2 regions of the Empedobacter stercoris genome follow, and region 1 is predicted to be linked to the other one. Evidence: riboswitches for the same ligand, from Rfam matches in the RefSeq annotation. Region 1 holds a riboswitch; the other holds the start of a gene.

The links. A riboswitch is a leader RNA that binds a small molecule or an ion and turns the genes downstream of it on or off. The one in region 1 is predicted to bind S-adenosylmethionine.
Region 2: it holds a riboswitch for S-adenosylmethionine, as region 1 does, so the genes downstream of both, NZD85_RS08030 (TonB-dependent receptor plug domain-containing protein) here and NZD85_RS01105 (hypothetical protein) in region 1, are expected to answer to the same signal.

What each region holds. Positions count from the first base shown of each region.
Region 1 covers NZ_CP104209.1:230,872-235,093, reverse strand. The annotation lists gene NZD85_RS01120 (GIY-YIG nuclease family protein) at 1-30, opposite strand, end outside; gene NZD85_RS01115 (Y-family DNA polymerase) at 121-1,389, shown strand; gene NZD85_RS01110 (LexA family protein) at 1,390-1,848, shown strand; SAM-I-IV-variant riboswitch at 1,905-1,999, shown strand; gene NZD85_RS01105 (hypothetical protein) at 2,049-2,288, shown strand; gene NZD85_RS01100 (hypothetical protein) at 2,334-2,741, opposite strand; gene NZD85_RS01095 (type I restriction-modification system subunit M) at 2,966-4,222, shown strand, end outside.
Region 2 covers NZ_CP104209.1:1,693,195-1,697,416, reverse strand. The annotation lists gene NZD85_RS08045 (hypothetical protein) at 1-203, shown strand, start outside; gene NZD85_RS08040 (aminodeoxychorismate synthase component I) at 219-1,178, shown strand; gene NZD85_RS08035 (aminotransferase class IV) at 1,162-1,761, shown strand; SAM riboswitch class I at 1,820-1,923, shown strand; gene NZD85_RS08030 (TonB-dependent receptor plug domain-containing protein) at 1,978-4,222, shown strand, end outside.

The DNA of each region.
Region 1 (4,222 bases):
CAACATTTTCAATCTATCATTCAGTACCATGGCACAAATTTACTGAATCAATTTCTAATTATTATTTTTTAACACTTTTCCGCGACACCTTGTAGCGCTTTATTTGCTCAACTTTGTAACATGATGTATGCTTTAGTTGACTGCAATAATTTTTATGCTTCGTGCGAACGAGTATTCAATCCGACGCTGAATGGAAAGCCAGTTGTGGTACTTTCTAACAATGATGGTTGTGTGATTGCACGCAGTAATGAAGCAAAAGATTTAGGAATTCCAATGGGTGCTCCTGCTTTTGAATACGAGAATAATTTTAGATTAAATAAAATCAATGTTTTCTCTTCAAATTATGCTTTGTATGCGGATATGAGTAATCGTGTGATGACTATTCTGAAATCCTATTGCCCTGATATTGAAATTTATTCGATTGATGAATCTTTTCTTCTTTTCAAAGGCTTTGATAACTATGATTTGGTGAAATGTGCACAAGAAATTAAACAAAAAATATATACCATTACCAAAATTCCAGTTTGTATTGGTATTGCTCCTACAAAGGCTTTAGCTAAAGTAGCAAATCGAATTGCGAAGAAATTTCCGAAACATCATAACGGCGTTTATATGATTGATTCGAAAGAGAAAATAAACAAAGCTTTAAAATGGTTAAAATGTGAGGATATTTGGGGAATTGGACGACGTTTAGCTAAACGTTTATCTTATATCGGATGTCGTAATGCATATGATTTCACCTTGCTTGAAGATGAATACATCAAACGAAATTTCTCCATCGTCGAATTGCGTTTGAAAAAAGAATTATTAGGCGAAAGCGTTTTAAAATTAGATGAAGTTCAACGCAAAAAATCAATTGCCACAACTCGAAGTTTTGAGAAAACAATCAATGATTATGAAAATCTGAAAGAGCGTGTTTCTACTTTTGCTGTTTCTTGTGCCGAAAAGCTTAGAAAAGAACAATCAAAATGCAACATTATTACTGTTTTTGTGATGACCAATCGTTTTGATGAAAAGCAATCATTTGTTTCAAACTCATTAAGTACAACCTTAGATTTTGATTCGAATTCGAGTATCGTTTTGTCAAAAACAGCTTTATTTTTATTGGATAAATTGGTTCCTGCAGAAGGCAAAGTTCCTGATTATAAAAAAGCTGGCGTTATCGTTTCCGCTATTACGCCCGATAATCAAGCACAGATGAATTTATTTCATACAGAATCTCCAAAACATAAAGCGTTGATGAGTGTGATGGATCAATTAAATGCAAATTATGGCGATCATATGCTTAAATTAGCTTCTCAAGATATACATAGAAAATGGAAAATGAAGCAAGAACGATTGTCACCTTGCTACACAACAAGATTTACAGATATTTTAAATGTTTATTAAATGGTACATTTTATTCAAGTTCCGAAATTCTCAGAAGAGTTAATCAATATCCCTATCAAAACAGATGGTGAAAAACGATTTGTTCAATTTTTTGGTGATGTTTCAGCAGGTTTCCCCTCTCCTGCTGCTGATTTTGTACAAAATAATATTAGTTTAGATGAAATTTTACTGAATCATCCCGAAGCAACTTATCTTAATCGTGTGGGTGGCGAAAGTATGTATCCTGAATATCTGAAAGGTGATTTACTTATCATTCGATCTGATATCGAACCCAGACATCATGATGATATTGTGGTATCGGTCAACAATTCCGAATACACGTTCAAACGTTATGATGACATCAACAAACAATTGATTTCTCTAAATCCGAAATACAAAAATTGTATTCAATTACAAGATGAAGATGTTGTCATTATTTTGGGTGTGGTTACCGATTTGGTGAGGCATAAGAGGAATTAAAAAAAACTATAAACTATTTTGATAATTTATATATAATCAATAATTTTATATCATAATTCAATCATCAAGAGTACATAAGGTACACCAACCGAGTTTAACAAACCACGGTGGTAAAGCGATGAGGGCTGTTCAGTCAAAATATTGTTACTCCCTTTATTCTTAATGATTGATACTGTTTAATAAATTAAAGTATCAAAACAATGGAAAATTTAACTGAAAAATTTGAAAAAAACTTGATTTCACTTTCAGATCAAGAAGTAATTAACTCCTTCAATAAAGAGGTGGGTAATACTGGATGGGTTGCTGCACGAGCTCACTTTCTAAAAGCACTAACTAATCAATTCGAATCAAGAGAAATTGACTATTCAATCATTAAAAATGAAAATACAATTTCTTTCGCGAAAAAGGTTTTACTAAAGGAAAAAAAATTACACTATTAAAAAACATGAGCCGATTAGCATAAATAATCGGCTCATTTTATAAATTTATAACAATTCGTAAAGCTTTACCTCTCCTCCATTTTTTTCTTCGTAACTATTCGCCCAAGTAAAATAATCATATTCAATTTCTGACCAACTATTAGCTTCATATTCGAACCCATAGTTTAGGTTTACTTGATTCAATTCAATCGAAACTTGCAACCGATCTTTGTCTTCAAAATCAATTGATTTATCAAACAGCGTATTGTTATTTAGTTTTTTTAGTACAAGTTCAACCAAATTATTTGGATTATACTTTTTAATAACATCATCTAACATTATTTCGCCGACAATTACAAGGTCTAACGCTTCATTGTAACGATACAAAACCCAGTAATTTTTTAATGATTGAACTTGATCGATTTCAAAATCAGAACAGGTACAAAACGTGACATCAGAATAAACTTGACACATCAATTTAAGTTTTGATAAATATACTTTTTTATTTCAAAAGCTTCTATCCTATTCTATCTCTTTGTTATACATTTATTATCCAAACGACTTATTTTGACGTTGTGAATATTTATGTTTGTTATTATCATTACAAATAGGCTTAATAGGAAGTAATTATCTTTTGTTATGATTTTATTAGCAGTAAAACGATTAGTATATTTACAACTTTAGTACAGAATAACAATATGGCGAAGAAAGTACAAACCAAAAGTACAGAAGAAATCCTGTGGGATGCAGCAAATAAATTACGTGGTTCGATAGAACCTTCAGAATATAAACACGTGGTATTGAGTTTAATCTTCTTGAAATTTGCAAGTGATAAATTCATCAAACGCAGAGAAGAATTGATTGCAGAAGGTAAAGAAGCCTTCTTAGAAATACCAGAATTTTATCAGGCAGAAAATGTATTCTATTTGCCTGAAGAATCGCGATGGGATTACATTATTGAAAACGCCAAACAAGAAGATATTACGCTTAAAGTAGATACGGCACTTAAAACCATAGAGCGTACCAACAAATCATTGGAAGGTGCATTACCTGATAATTATTTCTCTCGATTGGGATTAGATCAATCTAAGTTTTCGGCTTTGTTGGATACCATCAACAACATCGATACGCTTCGTGATGAAGCTCAAGATATTGTGGGACGTGTGTACGAATATTTCTTGAGCAAATTTGCCATTGCCGAAGGAAAGGGAAAAGGAGAATTCTATACCCCAAAGTCGATTGTAAACTTGATTGCCGAAATGATTGAACCCTACAAAGGAAAAATCTATGACCCTTCTTGTGGTTCGGGTGGTATGTTTGTACAATCGTTGAAGTTTATTGAGAAACATCAAGGAAACAAAAAAGATATTTCCATCTACGGACAAGAATTAACGAATACAACGTTTAAACTGGCAAAAATGAACTTAGCCATTCGTGGGATTTCTGCCAATTTAGGAAACAAAGCAGCCGATACGTTTGGTGACGATCAGCACAAAGAATTGAAAGCCGATTACATCATGGCAAATCCGCCCTTCAATTTAAAAGATTGGCGCGCTGAAAACGAATTAACAGACGATCCGCGTTGGACGGGTTACGAAGTTCCTCCAAAATCCAATGCCAACTATGCGTGGATTTTGAATATGATTTCGAAATTGTCGCAAAACGGTGTCGCTGGTTTTATCTTAGCCAATGGCGCCCTTTCGGGTGGTGGTGAAGAATACAAAATCCGTAAACAAATTATTGAAAACGACTTGGTTGAAGCGATTGTGATTTTACCAAGAGCGATGTTTTACTCTACAGATATTTCGGTAACACTTTGGATTTTGAACCGTAATAAAACAGAACGCACCGTAGAAGTAAACGATGGGGTGAAAAACTATCGTAACCGTGAAGGTGAAGTCTTGTTTATGGATTTACGCCAAAAAGGAGAACCGTTTGAAAAGAAATTCATTCAG
Region 2 (4,222 bases), 1.5 Mb from region 1:
TTGGAATGAAAAATTTTTGGTACATATTGTTAACCGTATTATTATACAGTATTTTATCTCAAATAGGCGCTTATATTTGTTTCGTCGGAATTTTGGCAACATTTCCTATTGCTCAAATTATGGCCTATTTATTAGTGAAAGATTTTTTATTAATAGATGATCAAAAAACAGAAATTGATCTACTTGGTACAAATCAAGAATAATATTAATTTTATCGAATGTTAGCAAAGCATTCGATTTTTACGAAAATGAATGAATTGGGAGCTGCAAAAGTTCCCTTTTTTTTTATGATTGATTTTTTAAAAGAAAATGGAGAAATTGTTCCGTTGAATAAATTATCAGAAGAGATTAAATTTGAAATCAACTGTACTCAAAAAAAAACTTTTGAAAAGGCTTTCGAATTTAAAAAATTTCCAATTACCTTCGATGAATATCTGCCAAAATTTAAACATGTGCACGATAATCTTTTGTTTGGAAATTCATATTTGACGAATTTAACGCTTCCTACAAAAATCGAAACAGACTTATCATTAGACGAAATTTATACTTTTTCGGATGCGAAATATAAACTGAAATATAAAAATGATTTTGTTTGCTTTTCACCCGAACGTTTTGTGAAAATAGAACATCAAAAAATTTTTTCAAATCCAATGAAAGGAACAATTGATGCGTCAATTCCACACGCTAAACAATTGATTTTAGATGATGAAAAAGAAGCTGCCGAACATGCTACAATTGTGGATTTAATCCGAAATGATTTGAGTTTGGTTTCCGAAAATGTTGAGGTGACAGATTATCGCTACATAGAAGAATTGAAAACAAATGATAAAACATTGTTACAAGTAAGCTCTGAAATAAAAGGAGACTTGAAGGAAGATTATTACCAGAATTTGGGAACAATTTTCGATCAACTATTGCCCGCAGGCTCTATTTGTGGGGCGCCTAAAAAGAAAACCGTTGAAATTATTTTAGAAGCTGAAAAGTACGAACGTAATTTTTATACAGGAGTTTTTGGTGTTTTCGATGGCGAAAATTTAGATAGTGCAGTGATGATTCGTTTTATAGAAAATAATCAAAACGATTTCATTTTCAAGAGTGGAGGAGGAATCACAGCAAAAAGTAAAGCGAAAGCAGAATATGAAGAATTAATCCAAAAAGTATATGTTCCAATTTATTGAATCCATTTGTTGTGAAAACAAACAATTACGCCATTTAGAATATCATCAAGCGAGATTTGATCGTACTCGAACTGATAATTTTACTGAAATTAATCCGATAGTATTAGAAGAAATTATTCAACTACCTGAAGATTTAACAGATGAAAAATATAAAGTTAGAATAGTGTATGACCGCGAAATTCAATCAGTAGAATTTCTACCGTATCAAATCAAACCAATTGAAACCATTCAACTTTTTGAAATTGAAAATAAAATAAATTATACCTACAAATACTTGGACCGCTGGTTTTTCGATGAGTATGTAAAGGAATCAAAAACAGATGATTTGGTATTAGTTAAATCAAATTATATTACCGATTGTATTTATTCGAATATCGTTTTTTATGATGGATCGCAATGGGTAACGCCTCGTTCTTGTTTATTGAAAGGTACAATGCGAGAGGCTTTGTTGCAAACAGGAGAAATTATGGAGAAAAATATAAAAGTAAGAGATTTAGAAAATTTCACCTCATTCAAACGAATCAACGCGATGATGAATCTCGAAGAAAGTCAAGAATTGGATATTTCTCATTTGATTAAATAACTCTATAAAGTTAATAGAGTTTTGTTTGCAAATTTGTTTTTTAACATTACCTTTGCATAACTTATCAAGAAAGGCGGAGGGATTGGCCCGATGAAACCTTAGCAACCAGATGACTTATAATCTAAGGTGCTAAATCCAACCTATCAAAGGGAAAGATGAGTAAAAGTATTTCACTTTTATCTGTTGGTTTCTTGAAAGTTTTATGAAAAATTGAAAATGAAAAGAAACAAATTTTTACTTGCTTCATTCGCATTTATTTGCGCATCAACTCTTTTTGCACAAGAAGTAGAAAAAGAAGAAACAAATCTTAACGAGGTTATTTTAATCGGAGGTCGTGCTTCTGAAAGAACAGTTGTTAATTCATCGGTTCCAGTCGACATCATTGATGTTGAAAAATTAAAAACGTCTTCGCCTCAGTTGAGTGTAAATGATATCTTAAACGTCGTTATACCATCTTTCAATTCGGTTCGACAGTCTTCTGCAGACGGAACAGAGCACGTTGATCCTGTGACTTTACGTGGAATGGGACCAGATCAAGTATTGGTGTTGGTGAATGGAAAAAGACGTCATACCACATCGTTGGTTAATTATCAAAACACGGTTGGGAATGGTTCTGTTGGAACAGATTTAGGTGCAATTCCAATTTCTGCTATCGACAAGATTGAAGTTTTACGAGATGGTGCAGCTGCGCAATATGGTTCTGATGCAATTGCTGGTGTTGTGAATATAGTGCTGAAATCTAAACCTGGAGGTGATGCGTCGTTGACTTACGGACAAACTTCGCGTAACGATGGTGAAACGTATAATTTTAATGGTAGTTTCGGCACAAAATTAGGTCAGTCTGGTTCGATTGTGCTTTCTGCGGTTGTAAGTGAACGTAAAAAAACGAATCGTTCGAAAGATCATAATTTAGATATTTTTGGAGATAATTTTGCATATGATTTCGCTGATGATCCAGATGCGGCACGAGCTGCGGATGATGCGAAGATAGCCGCTTTAGGATTATCAAGAAAAGATTTTAGATTTCAAATTGGTGATGCGGCAATCAAGAATCAACAATTTTTTGTGAATGCTGAAACAGCAATTAATGATCGATTGGATTTTTATTCTTTCGGAGGTGTTTCGTTGCGACAAGGAGAAGGTTTTGGATTTAGAAGATTACCAAGCGAATTGTCTGATGATGCGTTGAAAATTTATCCAACAGGATTTCAAGCGACATTAAAATCAAATGTGAATGATTATTCAAATTCGACAGGATTACGTTATTCGTACGATGGATGGAAAATCGACTTGAGCAATTCATTTGGGTTAAATTCATTTAAATATGATTTAGAAAATTCAATCAACCAATCATTAGGACTTGATTCACCAACCGATTTTTATGCTGGTAAACATCAATTTTTACAAAATACGGTAAACTTAGATTTCTCAAAACGAATCAATCAAAACATTAGTTTAGCTTTTGGAGGAGAGTACCGTTTTGAACAATATAAAATCGAAGCTGGAGATGAAGCATCTTATTCTGGTTCTGGATCAGAATCTTTTGTAGGATTTTCACCTTTGAATGCAGTAAAAGGAGATCGACATTCTGTTGCCGCTTATGTGGATGGAGAATTAAAATTCGGAAATTTCACTGCTGATTTAGCAGGTCGTTTTGAGAATTATTCAGATTTCGGTAGTACAATTAATGGAAAATTAGCCTTAAGATATGAATATGCAAAAGGATATTCGGTTCGTGGAGCTGTTTCTACAGGATTTAAAGCGCCATCGTTACAACAAAAATATTTCAGTAATTCGTACACAGATTTGTTCTTAAATGATAACGGAGATCAAGTTTTAGTTACAAAAGGAATTATTCGAAATGAATCTGATCTTTCGAGAGAAATTGGATTAGACCAATTAAAAGAAGAGAAATCAATCAATGCAAGTTTAGGGTTAACTTTTCGTCCGACTTCAAAATTGTTCATTACTTTAGATGGATATTTTATCCGAGTTGATGATCGTATTGTCTTGACTTCTGATATCACAGATCCTATTTTAGAAAAGTACAATGTTGCAACAGCACGTATTTTTACGAATGCGATTGACACAGAAACAAAGGGATTGGATTTAGTGATTTCGTATGATACGCGTTTGGGTAGAGGAAAATTAAATACAAGTTTATCTGCAAATATTAACGAGACAAAAATTGTGGGATACCATTTCCCTGAAGCTTTAACAATTCCGACTGAAGAGTTTTTTGGACCAGATCAAGTGAATATTATTGAATCGTTGAGTCCAAAAGCTAAAGCAACTTTAGGATTGAATTATTCGATTTCAGGTTTCAATTTTATGGTGCGTAACACCTATTTCGGTAAAGTGACAAAGGATGGATATCCATGGGGAAGTGTGCAAGAACATACAGGAAAAGTAGTGACAGATGCATCGATTGGATTTGATATCACGAAGAATTTTAACTTTA